Regions from separate parts of the Shewanella psychromarinicola genome, predicted to be linked through region 3. Evidence: predicted binding sites of a transcription regulator. Region 3 holds the regulator's gene; each other region holds the start of a gene.
The links. The regulator FliA, encoded in region 3, starts transcription of late flagellar genes. The targets are predictions, from matches to a motif close to CTAAAGNTNNNNNNNNNNNNGCCGATA.
Positions count from the first base shown of each region.

Region 1: a site for FliA is predicted at 2,885-2,911, ahead of EGC80_RS13700 (flagellar protein MotY). Genes of this name have one in related genera too.
Region 2: a site for FliA is predicted at 3,318-3,344, ahead of pomA (flagellar motor protein PomA). Genes of this name have one in related genera too.
Region 4: a site for FliA is predicted at 2,112-2,138, ahead of EGC80_RS16965 (VC2046/SO_2500 family protein). Genes of this name have one in related genera too.

Region 1 covers NZ_CP034073.1:3,115,648-3,120,840, forward strand. The annotation lists gene EGC80_RS13685 (Na+/H+ antiporter family protein) at 1-968, opposite strand, end outside; gene EGC80_RS13690 (peroxiredoxin) at 1,346-1,951, shown strand; gene rnt (ribonuclease T) at 2,092-2,757, opposite strand; gene EGC80_RS13700 (flagellar protein MotY) at 2,945-3,814, shown strand.
Region 2 covers NZ_CP034073.1:2,678,738-2,683,930, reverse strand. The annotation lists gene thiI (tRNA uracil 4-sulfurtransferase ThiI) at 1-1,123, opposite strand, end outside; gene EGC80_RS11765 (flagellar motor protein MotB) at 1,439-2,365, opposite strand; gene pomA (flagellar motor protein PomA) at 2,369-3,136, opposite strand; gene xseB (exodeoxyribonuclease VII small subunit) at 3,474-3,710, shown strand; gene ispA ((2E,6E)-farnesyl diphosphate synthase) at 3,749-4,630, shown strand; gene dxs (1-deoxy-D-xylulose-5-phosphate synthase) at 4,653-5,193, shown strand, end outside.
Region 3 covers NZ_CP034073.1:4,664,984-4,670,176, forward strand. The annotation lists gene EGC80_RS20240 (chemotaxis protein CheA) at 1-2,149, opposite strand, end outside; gene EGC80_RS20245 (protein phosphatase CheZ) at 2,165-2,902, opposite strand; gene cheY (chemotaxis response regulator CheY) at 2,916-3,299, opposite strand; gene EGC80_RS20255 (RNA polymerase sigma factor FliA) at 3,344-4,063, opposite strand; gene EGC80_RS20260 (MinD/ParA family protein) at 4,056-4,937, opposite strand; gene flhF (flagellar biosynthesis protein FlhF) at 4,942-5,193, opposite strand, start outside.
Region 4 covers NZ_CP034073.1:3,894,381-3,899,573, reverse strand. The annotation lists gene queE (7-carboxy-7-deazaguanine synthase QueE) at 1-104, shown strand, start outside; gene EGC80_RS16985 (PLP-dependent cysteine synthase family protein) at 198-1,259, opposite strand; tRNA gene EGC80_RS16980 (tRNA-Tyr) at 1,696-1,780, opposite strand; tRNA gene EGC80_RS16975 (tRNA-Tyr) at 1,811-1,895, opposite strand; tRNA gene EGC80_RS16970 (tRNA-Tyr) at 1,963-2,047, opposite strand; gene EGC80_RS16965 (VC2046/SO_2500 family protein) at 2,173-2,670, shown strand; gene EGC80_RS16960 (DUF406 family protein) at 2,812-3,099, shown strand; gene EGC80_RS16955 (bifunctional diguanylate cyclase/phosphodiesterase) at 3,441-5,193, shown strand, end outside.

The sequences.
Region 1 (5,193 bases), 1.5 Mb from region 3:
AGAGACGTCACCAGTGTGCCGACTTCCCCGGTCGACTTAACCACGGCGGCAAAACCTGCTGCTGCAATCATAATAAAGCCAATGTTGGCCATCATATGTACACCTTGGTCGAACAGGTCTTTACTCACTTCATGTTTAATAATCCCTGAAAAACGGAAAATAATAAATCCGCTTAATGCACCAAATATCATTGAATCAGTTTGTAATTGAACCACTAAAGTCACCACTATTGCTGATAATGATATCAACAGACTTTTTCGACTAATCGTGGTTGAAATGCTGTCATTTATCACAGGTTGTTCAATAATATATTGTCTAGGTTTGCGGTAACTGATAAATATCGCCGTGAGTAGACCAACAACCATGCCCATAGCAGGTAATAACATTGCCTTAGGAATTTGTTCACCGACTGCATTTAAACCATTAATGTTCAAATTTGCTAAAAGGATGTCATTGAGGAAAATTCCGCCAAAACCGATAGGTAATATCATATAAGTGGTGACCAAGCCGAACGTTAGAATACAGGCTATAAGACGGCGGTCGATATGTAGCTTGGAAATGACATGTAATAATGGTGGAATAAGGATCGGGATAAAGGCAATGTGAATAGGTAAAATATTTTGCGATGAAATAGCCATTAACAGTATTGTGACCAATAACAACCAACGTACCACTTGAGTATTACCACTATTGGGTTCTTTGCCGAGCTTTTTAATAATTGAATGGGAAATTAACGTTGTTAAGCCCGAATGTGACAATGCTGCCGCAAACGCGCCAAGCAATGCATAACTTAATGCAATTTGAGCTCCGCCGCCGAGTCCGTCATTAAAGGCTGCTATCGTTTGATGAATATCTAATCCACCGACTAAACCCGCCACAACAGCACTAATGGTTAACGAGACCACAACGTTAATTCGAATAAAGCTTAAAAAAAGCATTAAGCAAACCGCGATAACAACCGCATTCATAATTATATTTCATAAAAGTAAGTGAAGCGGCTATTCTTGACCGCCTACAGCATATTTGTCCAGCGTATATCGATTTTTTACTTATTTATGCTGATTTTTCAATCAATATTGCTTGCCGTTGTGGATAACGTTTGCCTAGGTCATGTCAGCAAATCATTTTTGTAATATTCGACAGTTATTATTTAGTGGGTCAGCATGTTTTATTTTTCAGCAGGTAAACCCATTTTCATTTGAAATAACTTATAAGTCCGCTAAATTAGATGTATGGTATACCTCTGATATAAGTCCCAACGGCATAGTCAATTGTTAAGTAGATCACAATTAGCAAGAACGCTTTACCGTTGTTGAATGTTTAAGCCATTAAATGGAGATAGATAATGAGCGTATTAGTAGGCCGTCCAGCCCCAGATTTTACCGCAGCAGCCGTTCTTGGTTCTGGTGAGATTGTTGACACATTTAACCTCGCTACCGCAATTAAAGGTAAGCCTGCGGTTATTTTCTTCTACCCACTCGATTTTACTTTTGTATGCCCATCAGAGCTAATTGCTTTTGATCACCGCATGGAAGAGTTCACCAAGCGTGGTGTTGAAGTGATTGGTGTTTCAATTGACTCACAGTTCACTCATAACGCATGGCGTAACACTCCAGTAGACAAGGGGGGTATTGGCCAAGTTAAATACACACTAGTTGCTGACGTTAAACATGAAATTTGTAAAGCATACGACGTTGAGCATCCAGAAGCTGGCGTGGCTTTCCGTGGTTCTTTCTTAGTAGACAAAGAAGGCCAAGTTCGTCACCAAGTGGTTAACGATTTACCATTAGGCCGTAACGTTGACGAAATGATCCGTATGATCGACGCTCTTCAGTTCCATGAAGAGCACGGTGAAGTTTGTCCTGCTGGCTGGTCAAAAGGCGAAAAAGGCATGACTGCTAGCACAGAAGGTGTCGCAGCATACTTAAGAGATAACTCTGACAAGCTATAATCTAGCGGATTAGAGACAATAAAAAAGCTGCTTCGGCAGCTTTTTTATTGAGTAAGATAAATATTTTATCGACGGTTCTAAGGCGATATAGCCTGCTTGAGATGCAATTGTTATCGCGCGCGGAGGTTACCTAGTATCCATTATTCGCTGGCTGGATCGCTCTTCTCTTCCACAGCGGCTAATGGCCAACCACCTAATGCTTTCCAACGATTGACGATAAGGCAAAATAATTCGGCGGTGCGTTCGGTATCATATAATGCTGAATGCGCTTCTTTGTTGTCGAAATCGATGCCAGCCATTTTACACGCTTTAGCCAATACCGTGTGCCCAATAGCAAGGCCAGCAAGTGTTGCGGTATCAAAGCTCGCAAAAGGATGAAAAGGAGATCGTTTTAAACCGTTTCGTTCTATGGCCTTGTTCACAAACCCTAAGTCAAAAGCGGCATTGTGAGCGACAATAATACTGCGATGACAATCTACTGCCTTTTGGGCTTTTTTGACTTCTTTAAAAATCTCTAACAAAGCGACTTTTTCGTCTACAGCACCACGAAGTGGGTTGGTGGGATCGATACCATTAAAAGCTAAAGATTCAGGCTCTAGGTTCGCGCCCTCAAAAGGCTCAATATGAAAATGAAGGGTTTTATCAAGTTCAATGACCCCATCACTATTCATTTTTAATAAGCTGACGGCAATTTCAAGCAACGCATCGGTATTGGCATTAAAACCCGCAGTTTCGACATCGATAACAACAGGGAAATAACCACGAAAGCGGTGTTTAAACTTGTTAGCGTCGCAAATATCAGTCATTACAGTCTTTATCCTCAATAGCTATCATTCATCGGTGCAAATGATGTAAGCCGAGTATTATGCGCAAACTCAAGCTCAGTGTCATGTTTGATTGTGGTTTTTATCATCGATTAAACATGATTGTTTACTAAAGGAACTGACTTTGTGGCCGATAGAAAGTATGTAATCAGGTATATAGGGTGTTTTTATGTGGCGAAAACTGATAATTCTCGCAAGTTTGTGTCTTTGCTCAACGGCTAATGCTGATTTGAGGCACTACGTGGCGTCGCTGGAAAACTCAGCATGGCGCATTGGTGAGAGTAATCCGATAGAGTGTCGTCTTGAACATGATATTCCTGACTATGGTCGCGCGGTGTTTACCAGTAGGGCAGGTAAAGATTTAAATTTAAACTTCACCTTAGATATGTGGCTTAAGCCTGATGCGGTGACCAAGGCAACATTAATTAGCCGAGCTCCGAGTTGGCGTCCTGGGCATAATTCCAAAGAAATCACCCAACTGACTTACAATAAGCAACTTAATGGTGAAGTACCCAAAAAAGCCGCTTGGTCGATGTTGAATGAATTGAGCCAAGGAATGGAACCCACTTTTTACTATGCTGATTGGTATAATCACAACGCTAAGATTGCAGTGGGATTGTCGTCGGCTAATTTTGGCGGTAAATATCGTCAGTTTCGCGCTTGTTTAGCTAATTTGCTGCCTTACAGTTTTGATGATATTGCTTTTACGGTATTACACTACCAAGAGGGCGGGGTCGATCTGACGCGTTTCTCTACCCACCAATTACAAAAAATACAGCGCTATTTGTCTTATGACTCCGAAGTGGAACTCGTTCTTATTGATGCTTACACTGACAGCTACGGTGGGCGCTTGGTTAACCAAAAGGTGTCAGATAAACGGGCTGACTCAGTGAAAAATATTTTAATTGCTAGCGGTATTACTAAAGATCGTATTCATACCGAGGGGCATGGCGAAAAACGTCATGTTACTGGCAATCACCTTGCTGAAGAACGTAAGATGAACCGCAGAGTTGTGATTAAAATAACCAAGCCGATATAAACCCACCTCATGTCTTATTAACTGCACTACTAATCGCAGTATTGACCCTATTTAGCCCGTAACAAGATTAGCTATCTATTTATTCAGTTGTTGTATGTATATTCCGCCACAGTATCCTCTTTTTCTCGATACCATTGAGATATAAATAATAATCAATAAACGGGTTTTCCACGCTAAGGCATTATATCAACGCTCATCAATAAGGCCTCACTCGGCGGTCATTCAACATTCGTTAGACCAAGCTAATACTAATATGAAAGAGTCATTTGCAAACGATGGTTGCTCCTTTAGAGCCTAACGAGTAAAGCGATGCAAGCGTGTCTCGTTTTCCTCCATATTGATTAGAAAGACTCAATTTTTTCTCCATTAATATGGCTTGAATTGAAATGCTCTGATTTGTTCGCTTATAAGTTTGTTTATGAAGATACTGAAAAAAAGGCAAAAAAAGACCCACTTAATCCAAGTGGGCTAAATAATTTGCAATCAACAAATTTAAGGAAGGAAGTCAAACATAAGAACGAAGGATAACTGAAGTATTGGGTTACATCAGTTTGGCGTTCTTGGTTTTCAACATCTAAATCAGATGTGTCCTGAAAACAAGGTCATAGTAGAATGAATACACTCATCTGGCAAACTAGAAAAAATACGCATTATGATTAGTAAAACTAATGCTTTTTAGTGATCTTAATATGGTTTTTATACGCTGAACGGCTTATATAGTGGTTTTTTAGTTTGTTATATACATTTAATGCATAATTATTCGGATTAGTTAATTTTAAAACAATATTATTTAACAAATAGAATATATCTTGCTGTGACATAAAGCATGTTTATCTTCTTGATGTTGATAAATATGGCTCTTAACCAAGGTGAACATCATCAAGCTACTTATATCTGAAACAGAATAAACTCCGAAAATGTCTTTATGAGGCTAAGTTCATATCCAGTGATAAACGCGCTGAATAATCTCCCTTCTTGAATCACTGAAGACTTGATTACTGACAACGTAAGCATCCAATATTATTAGATGATATTTTATTCATGTTTACATTTTACAGGGCGTGGGATGATAAGTTACAGTGCGCGGTTTACGTTCACCTTGGCCGCGTTGCTTTTAAGGCTTTTTTAGGTTTTTAAGTGGCTAGAACTAGGCCGTTGTCACCAATAAATGTTTTATTTGTATGCCATGTTTTGTTTAATAGGTCGTTAATTTTTTTGGAAAATACATTAATAAAGCTTCATCTCTTACAGTTTCTGAGGTTTTTCGTGTGTTTAAGCGCATTTTGAGCAAAATAAAGTCTGCTTTTCACTTAGTACATTATTCACAAGCGTGTTGGTACTCGGTATAGTAAGCCAACTTTTACAACCTAAAAATTGAT
Region 2 (5,193 bases), 2.0 Mb from region 3:
CAATCAAGTCTTCAGAAAACTTAAGCTCTTCAGCTTCAATCTTAGACAATACCGCTTTAACCGTCGGCTTTTGTGAAATAACACCACAATACTCAGGAATAGACTTAGCAAATTCTTCAGTGCCAATCACACGGCTCTGATTAATAATGTCTTGTTTGTCCATTGCGATAAGTGGGCGTAAAATCAATAACTCAGTGCTGCGGTCAATCACATTCAAGTTGGTCAGCGTTTGACTCGATACCTGACCTAAGCTTTCTCCCGTGACTAACGCTTGAATGCCGAATTTGTCCGCAATACGCGTTGCAGCGCGCATCATCATACGCTTAAGTACAACCCCCATCTGACCGTTATCAATACGTTCAAGGATCTCTTCAACCACAGGCTCAAATGGCACTGACACAAAACGTACTTTGTGCGACTCACCATACTTTTTCCACAAGTGATAAGCCACTTGCTTAACGCCAATTTCGTGTTGAGCGCCACCTAAATTAAAGAAACAGTAATGGGTACGGGCGCCTTTCTTAATAAACTGAAAACTCGACACGCCAGAATCAAAACCGCCCGAAATAAGCGACAATACATCTTCTTGGGTCGCCATAGGGAAACCGCCTAGTCCTTCAATACGACGCTCGACCATGTAAAGCTTATCTTGATTGATTTCAAGATTAACGGTCACATCAGGGTTTTTAAGCTTTACCCCAAGCGCCTCTGTGTGCTGGTTTAACCCCCCACCCACATAACGCTCAACATCGATTGAATTAAAATCATGATTACCAGAACGTTTTACGCGAACACAAAATGTTTTACCTGCAATTTCATCACGATACCTTGGTAAAGCCTGCTGATAAATATGATCTATCGAATCAAAACTGTACTCACTCACTTGCACAACGTGAGCAATACCTGGAATACAAGCTAAACGCTCTGCAAAAGCATCACATAATTCCGGTTTATCGGCAGGTACATTAACTAAAATACGATCATATAAACGTTGTACTTTGGCATCGTCATCCACTTTTTTAAGTACATTACGGATATTGGTTTCGAGCATTTTGGTAAAGCGCATTCTTACCGACTTGCTCTTCATCATAATTTCAGGGTACAGCTTTACAATAAACTTCATGGGGCGTCCGCAGGTATCACCACCACAATAGCTCAGCATTCAGCATTGCTAGACAAAAAGATGGTAACACTTTGATAATAAATTAAAAAAAATAGCAAAACCTTGTCTACTTGATTAACATAGGTAATCCAGCATATAGCAAAGCGTAAGCAATAATTCGCGGATCATACCAAATGATGCCTATTAACCAAACATATTCACTTTTTTATCTGTTATTTCTCAGCAAAACCGCTGTTACAGCACATTTCTAATACAAAAAAGCACAATCTCTGTAACCTGCAAAGATTGCGCTTATGCCTATCCTTTGATGACGAGCTATTGAGTCACTATAATTTCATTCGATTGTTTCGCTTTACCTTGTTCAATGGCAATTTCAACACGCCGATTTCGAGCTTGATTCTCTTTAGAATCATTGGGTACCAAAGGTCGATTAGAAGCCTCTCCAACCACTTTCATCCTTGATTCATCAAAACCAGTGACTGTTCTTAATTCATGAGCCACCGAAACAGCGCGTTGACTTGATAGCGCCCAGTTTGAACTATAAAGCTCATTACTGATATCAGCACCGTCAGTATGACCCGATACCGTAACAATCCCAGGAACATCTTTTAATAACTCACCAATTGAACGCACAATCGGTTTAAACTTAGGTTGTAAAAAGCCAGAACCAGAAGTAAATGAGCCTTTCTCACGAATACGAATTATAATTTGCTGACCTAAAGATTCAATTTCAATGGCACCATCAATAATTTCTTCGTTGAGCTTCTCAGCCATTCTTTTCACTTGATCATTTATATTTTCTTGCGCAGATGCGGCCGCTTTTTTAATAGCTTCAGCTTCTTGCTGAGCCGTAGCAGCGGCATTACCACCACGCTGTTCACCACTTTGCTTTTGAGTACCCCCCGCACTGTCCTCTTCACCGGCCTGATATTCAATGGTCGGTTGAGTCATTTCATTGGTTTGTTGATTAATGATCTCAATTGGCGTGGGATCGGGTCTACCAGGGCGAAATTCAAGCGCGATAACCGATGTCCCCTTAGGAATGTCTTTTATTTCAACTTTGTTTTGCACCCCAAATGCATACTTCATTGAGCCGGCGATTTGTTTAAACTTCATTACGTCCATTTCAGAGAACGCTAACAGCAACACGAAGAAACACATCAGCAAAGACATTAGGTCAGCAAAGGTGGCCAGCCACATAGGGGCACCCGCAGGTGGACAATCACACTTGGTCTTAGCCATGAGTTACTCTCCGTCCGTTGTATCGATTTCACGCGATTTTTCAGCCAAGTAATTCTTCAAGAAACCTTCAATCACCCGGGGGTTTTGTCCATCTTGAATCGCTAATACCGCGTCCATAATTAAATTACGGTTAAGCAATTCTTCATTCATACGCAATGATAATTTATCCGCCATTGGGATGGCGATCATGTTGGCAATTATCGCGCCATAAAGAGTGGTTAACAATGCAACCGCCATTGCGGGTCCAATCGATTTTGGGTCGTCCATGTTAGATAACATAGCCACCAAACCAACCAGCGTACCAATCATTCCCATCGCGGGGGCTACATCACCCATGGCTTTAAAAATACTAATCCCAGTTTTGTGGCGGTCTTCGGTCAACGCTATATCTCTTTCAAGCGCGTTACGCACCACATCCCCATCATGACCATCAACTAGCATATCGATAGCTTTTTGCATAAAACTGTTGGTAATGACCGCCTCTTCTAGTGCTAAAAATCCGCCTTTACGGGCAGCATCTGCCATAGTGACAGACTGCTCAATCAAATCTTCAGGTTTATCTAATTTAAACATGAAGGCTTTCATACCAATCTTTATCGAACCCAAAAATTGCTGTAGGTTAAATTTCATCATCACAACAAATAAAGAGCCTGCTACAACAATCAAAATTGACGGTACATTGATAAATAATCCGAGACCTCCACTGGTGATCATCGCGCCAATAATAAATGCAAAAGCACCGATAATACCTATTAGGGTAGCTAAATCCACAACCTCTCCTCAATCGCAGTCATCACGCTGCTTCTTTGTGCTATTTTATCGCGCTAGTCGTACAAATTAAATAAGTCGAACATTCTGGCATCTATTGATACAAATCACATTGCCCATCGTTATGTATTACAGTAAAAAATTCAATACTAATTTACGCTATCTATTTCAAACCCTAACGTCTTATCGGTCAAACTTGGCGCAAGTTTAGCCTGTTTTGCACATTCTAAACAAAATTCAATAACAAAGCGTGCTGTTGAGCAAATAACCAGCGACTGTATTTGACCGATACGCTGGGCTGATATACCTTGTCTCACGCTGAATGAAAGGAATAATAATCGTGGCTAAAAAACCAGAAAATCTCAGTTTTGAACAATCATTAACTGAGCTTGAAACCATTGTTGCTCATTTAGAGCAAGGTGAAGTGTCGCTCGATGACGCGCTTAAACAATTTGAGCGAGGCATTAAGTTAGTCCGTCAAAGCCAAGGAAAGCTTGAACAAGCACAGCAAAAAGTCTCTATCTTATTAAATGAAGATGATGCTGAATTAGCACCGTTCACTATAGAAAGTGAATAATCGTCAACATAGTGTTATTGAATAATAGGTCTTGATACGTGTTAGCTAAAGCGATAACAAAATACCAAAAGCGCGTTAATACTATTCTTAACGAGCATTTAAGCCAGCTTGATGGTGCTGCACCAGACTTAAAGGCGGCAATGCTTCATGGTGCATTATTAGGCGGCAAACGCATCAGGCCATTTTTGGTCTATAGTGTGGGTGACATGCTTGGCGTCAATATTAATGCACTTGATAAAGCCGCCGCAGCCATTGAGTGTATTCATGCTTACTCGTTAATACACGATGACTTACCGGCCATGGACAATGATGCACTCCGACGCGGTCAACCCACGGTTCATATTGCATTTAATGAAGCTAACGCCATTTTAGCTGGTGACGCGCTGCAAACATTGGCCTTTGAAATAATCACCGCACCGTGTAACGATTTACGACCTGAACAACAATTGGCCATGGTCAGGGCATTAGCAAAAGCCTCTGGATATCGAGGAATGTGCGGTGGGCAAGCGATTGATCTGAGTGCCACCGATCACCGTATAGATTTAGACCGATTAACCGAATTACATAATAAAAAAACCGGCGCGTTAATCAGTTGTGCCGTCGAACTTGCTTTAATTGCGGCAGATTTACCCGATGAGCACTATCAACTGATGATGAAATACGCCCAAAGCCTTGGATTGGCCTTTCAAGTGCAAGACGATATCTTAGATATTACCGCAAGCACCGAAGAGTTAGGCAAACCACAAGGCAGTGATGAACAATCCAACAAAAGCACTTTTCCTAAACTATTAGGTCTCGATGGTGCCAAAGCCTGTGCAGAACAACTAATACAAGATGCACTATCAGCGCTGACTAAATTACCATATAATAGTCAGTTAATTGCAGACTTCGCCCACTATATTATTGAGCGAAGATTATAATAAAGAGTCAGAAAATCTCGCTATGATTTTTGATATTTCTAAATTTCCAGTACTAGCGAAAGCTAATACACCAGAAGAATTAAGGAAGTTACCTCAAGGTTTACTTCCACAAGTCTCTGATGAATTGAGACAATTCTTACTTCAGTCCGTTGGTATTTCAAGCGGACATTTTGCTTCTGGCTTAGGCACAGTTGAATTAACTGTGGCACTTCATTATGTCTACAACACCCCATTTGATCGGTTAGTGTGGGATGTAGGACATCAAGCTTACCCACATAAAATCCTCACTGATCGCCGCGAACAAATGCACACCATTCGACAAAAAAATGGTCTGCATCCATTCCCATGGCGTGAGGAAAGCCCATATGACACCTTTAGTGTCGGTCACTCAGGCACGTCTATCAGTGCAGCATTGGGGATGGCGATAGCCGCAGAAAAAGAAGCGGTTGGGCGAAAAGTTGTGGCCGTTATTGGCGATGGTGCCATGACAGGCGGTATGGTATTTGAAGCCATGAATCATGCGGGCGATTTACACAATGATATGCTTGTGGTGCTCAATGATA
Region 3 (5,193 bases):
TTAGCAGCCCTGGCACATCTAAAATAAGTGCAATGCCACCATCAGATGTAATTGTCGCACCCGCCATTCCAGGCGTACCTTGTAACATACTGCCAAGTGGCTTAATAACAACTTCTTCTTGTCCAATCAATGCATCAACAACGAAGCCAATCTGCATGGTACCAAGCTGAACAATCACAACATGACCATGCTTCTTATCACCATGCTTAAAGGTTGATTTTTTGCTGTGTAACCATTTTTCTAGATAAAATAATGGCACGGCCTTATTACGGAAAATAACCGTCAATTGACCATCAACAATATTGGTTTTTGTTATATCTAAATTAAAGATTTCATTCACACTCGTTAACGGCAGTGCAAAGACTTGATTGGACACTTCAATCATCAATGTCGGCATAATCGCCAAGGTTAATGGCACTTTGATTTCAAGTATGGTGCCCTTACCTTTCATCGAATCAATATAAACCGTACCGTTAAGTTGGTTGATGCGGGTTTTCACCACATCCATACCCACTCCACGGCCTGAAATATCTGAAACTTCAACTTTGGTTGAAAAGCCTGGAGCAAAAATCAGGTTATAAGCTTCGTTATCGGTCATTCTCGCGGCGGCATCTTCATCTAACACACCACGACTTATCGCAATCTGTTTTAGCTTCTCAGGGTCCATTCCCGCGCCATCATCCTCAATTTTAAGTAGGATGTGGTCACCTTCTTGGCTAGCCGATAAGGTAATCGTGCCCGTTCGAGATTTGCCACTTGCTTCACGAGTAATCGGCATTTCGATACCGTGATCGACTGAGTTTCGCACCAAGTGGACCAAAGGATCGGCTAACGCCTCAACTAAATTTTTATCAAGATCGGTATCTTCACCAATCATGACTAAATTAATTTCTTTATTTAAGGTGCGGGCCATATCTCGAACAACACGAGGGAATCGGCCAAACACTTTCTTGATAGGCTGCATGCGGGTCTTCATCACTGCGCCTTGCAAATCAGCAGTGACTAAATCAAGGTTAGCAAGAGCCTTAGACATTTCCTCATCTTCACGATTAATGCCTAAACTAACCAGTCGGTTACGAACTAAGACCAACTCACCAACCATATTCATGATGTCGTCTAATCGAGCGGTATCAACACGAACGGTTGTCTCACCTTGCGGAACAGAAGGCGCTTTAGGAGCAACTGCCGGGGCAGATGCCGCTACCGGTTTAACAACTGGCGTTGCCGTCGATTTTACCACTGGGGGAGCGACCACTTTATTAGACTCTACAGCGGTAGTTGATTGTGGTTTAACTACCGGCGCGGTACCTTTACCGTGTAATTCATCTAAAAGACGTTCAAATTCATCGTCAGTGAATTCATCAGAATCAACAAGAGGTTCAGCAACAGGCGGGGTAGCTGGCTTAGCTGAAACTACCGCTTCTGATTTAGCTTTAAACGAGCCTGAACCATGTAATTCATCTAACAATGCTTCAAATTCATCATCAGTAATGTCGTCACTACTATTGGTTACCGCAGACGTTGAATCGATATTGGCTTTTTTACTATCAGAAGCTTTAGATGAAGCAGGGCTTTTGCCTGTACCATGTAAAGCATCAAGTAAAGCTTCAAATTCAGACTCATCAATTTCATCAATACTGCCTGAGCCGGATATTTGCGCTGAGGGCGTACTCATTTCTTCGATGGATTCAGGCTGGTTAAACTCAACAACATTTTCAATTGGTTCTGGCTCTCCTGCCGTCATTTCTGAAGGTAATGGCGCACCTGAACTTAATAATTTGAGTTTAGCGAGTAACGCAGGATCAGCGGAGTCTTGTTGCTGTCCCTGCTGAGTTTGAGCAAACATGGTATTAATCGCATCAACCGCTTGCAAAATAATATCCATTAACTCTGAATTTACGCCGCGTTTGCGGGTGCGTAAAAGGTCGAAGGTATTTTCAGCTTCATGACAAACATCAACCATTGGACCCAGACTTAAAAAACCAGCCCCACCTTTAACGGTGTGAAATCCACGGAAAATAGCATTAAGTAAATCACTGTCATCAGGATTATTTTCAAGAGTAACGAGCTGCTCCTGTAGAAGCTCTAAAATCTCACCAGCTTCAATTAAAAAGTCCTGGAGTATCTCTTCATCAACATCAAAAGACATTAAATTGACTCCTAATTAGAAACCCAGACTTGAAAGCAGATCATCTACTTCATCTTGACCAGTTACCACATCTTCACGCCGTTCAGCATGCATAATGGGACCTTCTGCTTCTATTTTATTATCGTTTATAGTAGGCAATAATTCGCTAGCATTATCACCAAACACCGTTAGCATTGAAACCAAATTAGTTTCTACTTCACGAACTAAATCAATCACTCGACGGATCATTTGGCCTGTCAAATCTTGAAAGTCTTGTGCCATTAAAATTTGATTTAACAGCTCGCGAAGGCGATTAGAGTCATGCTCGCTATGCGACATAAACTGTTGAACATCATGACAAAGTGACTTAAATTCACCTAATTCTATATCACGACGCATCAATTTATCCCACATGGGCGTCACTGATTGTATATTGCTAATGATGGTATCGGCCAAAGGAAGACATTCTTCAACTGCATCCATGGTTTTATTTGCAGCTTGTTCTGTCATATCGATAACATAGTTCAACCTTTCTCTAGCATCCGGTATTTCGGTATTCGCTAATTCAGATAAACGGTTATCAACTTGGAAATCTTTTAGTGCACTGTGGAGTTGTCGAGTTAACTTACCGACTTCTTCAAAAAGCTCACGCTGTAATGGCGTTGCAAGCTCTCTGATGTAATCATCAGCTTCTGCTTGATTACCCGAGGTAAGCAATTCAACAAGTTCTTGGGCTTGTTCAAGAGTGACCAAGCCAGATATTGATGCCTGCATGACTTATCCTTGCTTATGCGAGTCGTTCAAAGATTTTATCTAACTTTTCTTTTAACGTAGCGGCGGTGAAAGGTTTTACTACATAACCATTTACACCTGCTTGCGCTGCAGCAATAATTTGTTCACGCTTAGCTTCAGCGGTTACCATCAATACAGGTAAATGCTTTAACGAATCATCAGCACGAATGGCTCTAAGTAAATCAATACCTTGCATTCCAGGCATGTTCCAGTCTGTTACTACAAAATCAAAATCGCCTTTTTGTAACATTGGTAGGGCTGTTGAGCCATCATCTGCTTCTTGAGTATTATTATATCCCAAGTCTCGCAACAAGTTCTTAATGATACGCCTCATTGTTGAAAAATCGTCAACAATAAGAATCTTCATATTCTTGTCCAAGGTTTCCTCCGGTGAGCTGACTCTCGTTCGCTCTATATAAGTTATTATTCTTGTGTCCAATGCTTGAGTTTGGCTTTTAACCTGAGCATTGCCTGACTTAATATCTGGCTTACTCGCGATTCGCTAACGTCAAGGATTGCACCAATTTCTTTTAAATTTAATGCTTCGTCATAATATAACGACAGCACTAACGCATCTCTTTCTGACAATGTCTTAATTGCTTCAACCAAAGCAGATTGAAATTGAATTTCAGCAAGCGAGTCAAAGGTTTCATCTGGCGATTCGTTGTCTGTGATTAACACATCTTGCGCAACACCAAGATCTTCTATACCGATGATTTTACCAACAGAAACATCATTTAAGATGTGATGGTATTCATCAAGCGACATATCAAGTTTTTCAGCAATTTCAGTATCGTGAGCATCACGTCCAAGTTTCTGCCCTAATTCATCAACCACTTGTGCAACCCGGCGATTATTACGATGAACTGAGCGTGGAACCCAGTCACCTCGGCGAATTTCATCTATCATTGCACCACGAATTCGGATACCAGCAAAGGTTTCAAATTTGGCCCCTTTACTATCATCAAATTTTGATGAGGCCTCAAGCAACCCCATCATCCCAGCTTGTAATAAGTCATCAAGTTGCACCGATGCTGGTAATCTTGCCAGCATATGATGAGCAATTTTTTTTACCAGCGGTGCATACTGTTCAACAATAGATGTTTTGTTATCGAACTGAGTATACGCTGCGGCTTTATTCACCCGTTCTTCCTTCTTGTATCGGTTTACGTTGTACAAGACGTTCAACAAAGAATTCTAAATGGCCGCCGGGCTGTTGTGGCACCGGCCAAGTCATAATTTTATTGGCTAATCCATGGTAAGCAATAGCTGAAGGAGATTTAGGATACGCTTCAACAACTAACTTTTGCTTACGAACCGCTTTACGTAAATTCTCATCAAAGGGTATTGATGCAACCAACTCTAAAGCAACATCTAAAAATCTATCGGTCACTTTACTCAGTTTTGCAAATAATTCCATACCTTCTCGCAAACTACGCACCATATTTGCCACAATTTTGAAGTGGAACACACCATGTTCACGACTTAAAATTTTAATCAGCGCATAAGCATCGGTAATCGATGTCGGCTCGTCGCAAACAACAATTAATACATCCTGTGATGCACGAGAAAAACTCAGCACCATATCTGATATTCCGGCTGCAGTATCAACAATTAAAATATCGAACTGAGTACGCATTTCACTAAATGCACGGATAAGTCCAGCATGTTGTGCTTGCGTCAATTCTACCATCGCTTGAGAACCTGACGTAGCAGGAACAATACCGATCCCTTTAGGTCCGCGCACAATGATGTCATCTAATTCGGCATCACCGGACAAAACATGAGATAAATTTTTCTCAGCCCGTATCCCCAGCATGACATCGACGTTGGCTAACCCTAAATCGGCATCAAGTACTAATACGCGTTTGCCTTTTTCAGCTAATGCAACGGCGGTATTAATTGACACACTGGTTTTGCCCACTCCGCCTTTACCACCGGATACGGCAATTACTTTAACTTTATCGTTATTTGGTTGATTCATCATACGTAAACCACTTGCTTGATCCCGTGTCATAACTTTACTCAAATGCATAGGCGTTGTCATTAGACCACGCTGTGTCTTGTGACGATTGTTGTTCTGTTTCATTTAATGCCGCCAGAGCCTGCTTAGCCAACTCTAGGGTATCAGCCACTTTCATGTCCTCAGGAACACGTTGGCCGTCAGTAACATAGCTCAATGGTAACTCATTTTGAATCAATACGCTCAAAGCACCTGCAATTGATATTGATTCATCTAACTTGGTTAAAATCGCACCCGCTAATGGGATCCG
Region 4 (5,193 bases), 770 kb from region 3:
CGATCAGCCAAAAGGCCCGCGCGACAGAACTTGCAATAAAAGTATGTATTAGTCGTAATTGGCGATTATCTATCCAAACACACAAATATTTGAATATCGATTAGCAGGTATTTATTTCAGGCACAATTGTGTCAACACAGTTGTGCCATAAAAAAGCCGTTGAACACAGGTTCAACGGCTTTTTTATGTTCGGATAGTTAACTCAGTAAACCTGTGTCATTAAACGCGGTCAGTTTTTCTCGATAGTGCTCAAAACAACCAATGTTGTCCTCAATCCATTGTGGATTGTAATAGGTATCTAGATAACGCTCTCCGGCATCACAAATCAAGGTCACAATCGAGCCTGTTTGACCGGCAGTTCGCATCTGCGATGCCAGCAACAATGCGCCGTATAAGTTTGTGCCGGTTGACGCACCGGTTTTACGCCCGATGAGTTGTTCTAACCACTGAATCGTTGCGATTGAGGCGGCATCAGGGATTTTAATCATGCTATCAATCACACCAGCAATAAAAGACGGTTCAACGCGAGGTCGACCAATGCCTTCAATTTTACTGCTTTTATCACTAACCAGAGTGGCATCACCACTGTGAAAGTAATCATAAAATACTGAATTTTCTGGGTCAACGACGCACAGTTGTGTTTGTTGTTGTTGATAACGAATGTAGCGGCCAATGGTGGCACTTGTACCTCCAGTACCAGGGCTCATGACAATCCAACTTGGAATTGGATAAGGTTCTCTTTCCATCTGATTAAAAATCGAGTCAGCAATATTGTTATTACCCCGCCAATCTGTTGCGCGTTCAGCATAAGTGAATTGGTCCATATAATGACCCTTTAACTCAGTGGCTAACCTTTCTGATTCTGCATACATTTGACTGCCATTATCGACAAAATGGCATTGAGCACCATAGAATTCAATTTGTTGGATTTTTTTCTTGGCGGTAGTAGTTGGCATCACTGCGATAAAAGGTAATCCGAGTAATCTTGCAAAATAGGCTTCCGAAACGGCGGTGCTGCCAGAGGAGGATTCAATAATCGGGGTATCTTTTTTTATCCAGCCATTACAGAGCGCATACAGAAATAGTGATCGAGCTAAGCGATGTTTTAAGCTACCAGTGGGGTGAGTACTCTCATCTTTTAAATAAATGTCTATTCCATCAAGTTGTGGAAGATCTAATTTTATAAGATGCGTATCTGCAGAACGTTGATAATCGGCTTCTATTTTTGCGATGGCCTGATTGACCCAAGTAGATGACATGCAATTGCACCCGTTATTCCAAAAAGGAATAAATAATAACTAAAATACAAACTTAAGAGTAGTGTTTATCGACACAAGGAAACAATTATTATTGAATAACGGCGATGAAGGGCAATATTGTTGAGATCAGCTAATCACACAACAATTAGAACAACAATTAAAACAACAATTAGTGCACAAGTAACCCAGTAGTGAGTACAAGTACTACCACAATAAATAACACAATAGTTATCACAACAGATTGTTAGTACAACAGATTGTTAGTACAACAGATAGTGAGTACAACAGATAGTGGTGTAAACAGACTATAACTTGGATGACATAAATTGGTCTAGATGAGGTCGACAAAGCGCAGATAGGGAAATATTTTTAACAAGGGTAAATAAGCTACAGGACACAGTAATAAAACAGCGTTGAATTAAAGTAAGATGTAAAATGGTGGAGGGAGAAGGATTCGAACCTTCGAAGGCTGAGCCGTCAGATTTACAGTCTGATCCCTTTGGCCACTCGGGAACCCCTCCACAGCAAGATAGATACGAATAAAAGAAAGATGGTGGAGGGAGAAGGATTCGAACCTTCGAAGGCTGAGCCGTCAGATTTACAGTCTGATCCCTTTGGCCACTCGGGAACCCCTCCACATTTTTTCTTTTTTTCTTACTCTCTTTTTACATTTTAACTCTTTACAGCTTTACCACATCGCAAATGGTGGAGGGAGAAGGATTCGAACCTTCGAAGGCTGAGCCGTCAGATTTACAGTCTGATCCCTTTGGCCACTCGGGAACCCCTCCTCAATTGCGGCCGCCATAGTAGTCAGAAACCTTTTATATGTAAAGTGTAAAATTGAATATATTGCTAAAGTTTATGACTGTTTGGTCGATAAATTAGCATCGAGCAATAGTAGTGATGTTTTTATATGCAAATTGAATCAACATTAGTCAATGAATTACAAATAGGGAACCGATTAAACGTCGCGATTGAACATAATCGTCGCGGTGAATTTGGTTTGCTATTGGCTATGTTGTCGGTTGATGCCGTTGATATGGCTCAATTTCAATTGGATAATGATATAGAGAGCACGCAAAAGCTACGAAGACAGTTTGCGGTACCGCCAGCGCAATTACTGGTTGATGATATATCAGTCCACCCGGACACTATCGATAACGCTATTGTGTTTCAGCAGCAAGGGGCAAGGCAGTTTCAACTTCAACAAGCATTAACGCCAGAAGCGCTTGTGATTAGAGGCTCTCAACCAGATGCGATGGTTGAAGTCTTAAGTAACTGTGATTACCTGACTAAAAATAAAGCCATTAATGCTTACCAACAACATACTCCAATAGAAGAGATGCATTTTCTGGATCAGCTCAATACACAACGTAAGATTTCAAATACCTTATCATTACAGTTGGCTTAACTGCTTAGGGTTAATACGGTGCTGTTACTCTTAGATAGTATAGAGTGAATATTTTTGGTAATTGTGAGCATGGCAAATAAAATTCAGCCAAAATTGGGTTATATTTGTGGTTCGACGTTAAACAAACTGATGGGGTGAGTAATGATTGAGAAAATTAAACAGCAACAAGGTAATGTCAATGACACCTGTGCGGAATGTGGTAGTTATGTTGATATTGGTGCCGTCGTTGAAGCAGAAGATACTTTATTGATGCTTAGTTTTGTCGGTGACGATGCATTGTTGCAAGCACAAGCTATGCAGCAAATAGCACAACAACGTTTTACTGATACAAAAGCTGAGATTGTTGATGAGGATAACACTATTGCTTTGAAGCTTGATTTCGCTTATAGCGTGGAGAAGATGATTTTTCAACTTGAAAATCAACTTTAGATTTATGGCACTTTGTAATGAAAATAAAAACGTGTTACGTGTTTGTTGTTAAACACTTTTTATGGGAGTGAGCATCGTGTGTCAACAATCCTAATTAAGCGTAACAATATATTACCAAAGGATTGCTGTTTTAGAGTATCGGGTGTAATCTGCTTTACTTAACTAAAGGTATAGTAGCTTATGCTAATCTAATATTCTAAATGTTTTTAACGCGAGTTTCGCTCCCGGTGCATTGCTGTTATATGTTGACTCACGCTGTGAATATCAGAAAATAATAATAAGTGTACTGAGTTAATAATGTTAAAGATTTAGAGTGATGAAGCCATTTTTTCGGAATGTAAATGAATCGAAAAGAGCAACAGCATTTATTGGAATTAATTGTAAATTCCAGTGCTAAACAACAAGGTGATTTCAAAAAAACCGCAGAGTTGGTATGCCAACAGCTGCGAGAATATTTCGCTGCGTCATTTGTATCTGTTTGGTCATTGAGAAATAAAAACGATAGTAACGGCTTTGCTGACGATGACGATTTTATCTGTGAGCATACTTTAGTCGCAAGCAAGGTTAACGACAAACTGAGTCATTTATCTCATTTGAGACAAATGACCATTGACCCTCAATATTTTAATGAGTTACGTTCCCATCGATATATTTTATCCACCGACAGCACGCATATAAATTTAGTTCAAACATTTTCTGAGTACTACCAACACCACAACATTGCCACCAGTATCGATATTGCCATCCGAATAAATGGCCATATAGAGGGCATTTTGTCGGTGGAAAGCTGTGAAGAGGCCCGTTGGATAAAATCTGATATTCAGTTTGCTATTCAATGTGCTGATCAATTGGCGTTAACGTTATCTACGCGCTATACCTATGATCGCAATGAACAAGTTTATATGTTGCGAAATGCTACCGAGCAATCAGAACATGTTGTCATGCTGGTGAATACCGATAGTCGTATTATTGAGTATGTTAACAGTGCCCACGAAAAAATGACCGGGTTACCCCGTTCTTCGGTTGAACATCATAGTGCTTCAAACCTCGATGTGTTTAGGCATACGCCACAACTGCTTGACCAGGTTATCAATAAATTACGTAATAGCGAGATCGTTAAAGGCGACCTTAAATTGGCGCGAATTGACGGTAGTGAATATTGGATAAATTATCATGTTACGCCGTTTGTAACGGAACAAGGTAAGCATTATGCGCTTGTGTCTAGTTACGATAATTCCGCAGAATATTTACACAAAGCCGAATTAGAGCGTTTGGCATGGCATTGTTCATTAACAGGACTACACAATCGTAGCCATTTTACCCCCATTCTAGATAGCGCTACTGAAGGTACATTAATTCTTATTGATTTATTAGGCTTCAAGCGTTTTAACGATACTCATGGCCATGAACAAGGTGACGCCTTATTAATTGAGACGGCAAGACGTTTACAATATTTTGCAGAGACTTCCAACGCTATTGATGTCGCCAGAATAGGTAGCGATGAATTTGCTGTATTATTGCCGCCGATGTTACCGGATACAGATGTCGAACAAATGATCAGCCAGCTTTACATGAATCTGGCCGCTTCATCAGTCATCTATCGAGAAAAAGTAGAACCTAGACCCGCCATTGCCGTAGTCGATATCAAGTCAGTAGTCGGCTTGTTCAACCCGTTATCTTGTGCTGATATTACGTTACAAGTTGCTAAGAAAAACAATGATATTCATTATCAATTCTTTAATGAAGCGCTACTTGAAGCTTTTAACACTAAAGCAGAGATAGAGCATGATTTACACCACGCTATTCGCGGTCGAGAGTTTGAGTTGTATTATCAACCCTTAATGGATCTGCAAAATAATCAGTATATTGGTGCAGAAGCATTAATTCGCTGGCATCACCCTAAAAAAGGGGTGCTTTATCCAGGTGCGTTTATCGAAATAGCAGAACAAACCGGGATGATTAATCAAATTGGTGAATGGGTATTAGAAACGGCCTGTAAGCAATTGAATTTGTGGCAGCATAAAGATGTCAACATTGCGATGCATGTGAATGTTGCCGCGCGACAATTTTTTAGCGGTAACTTGTATGAACAAG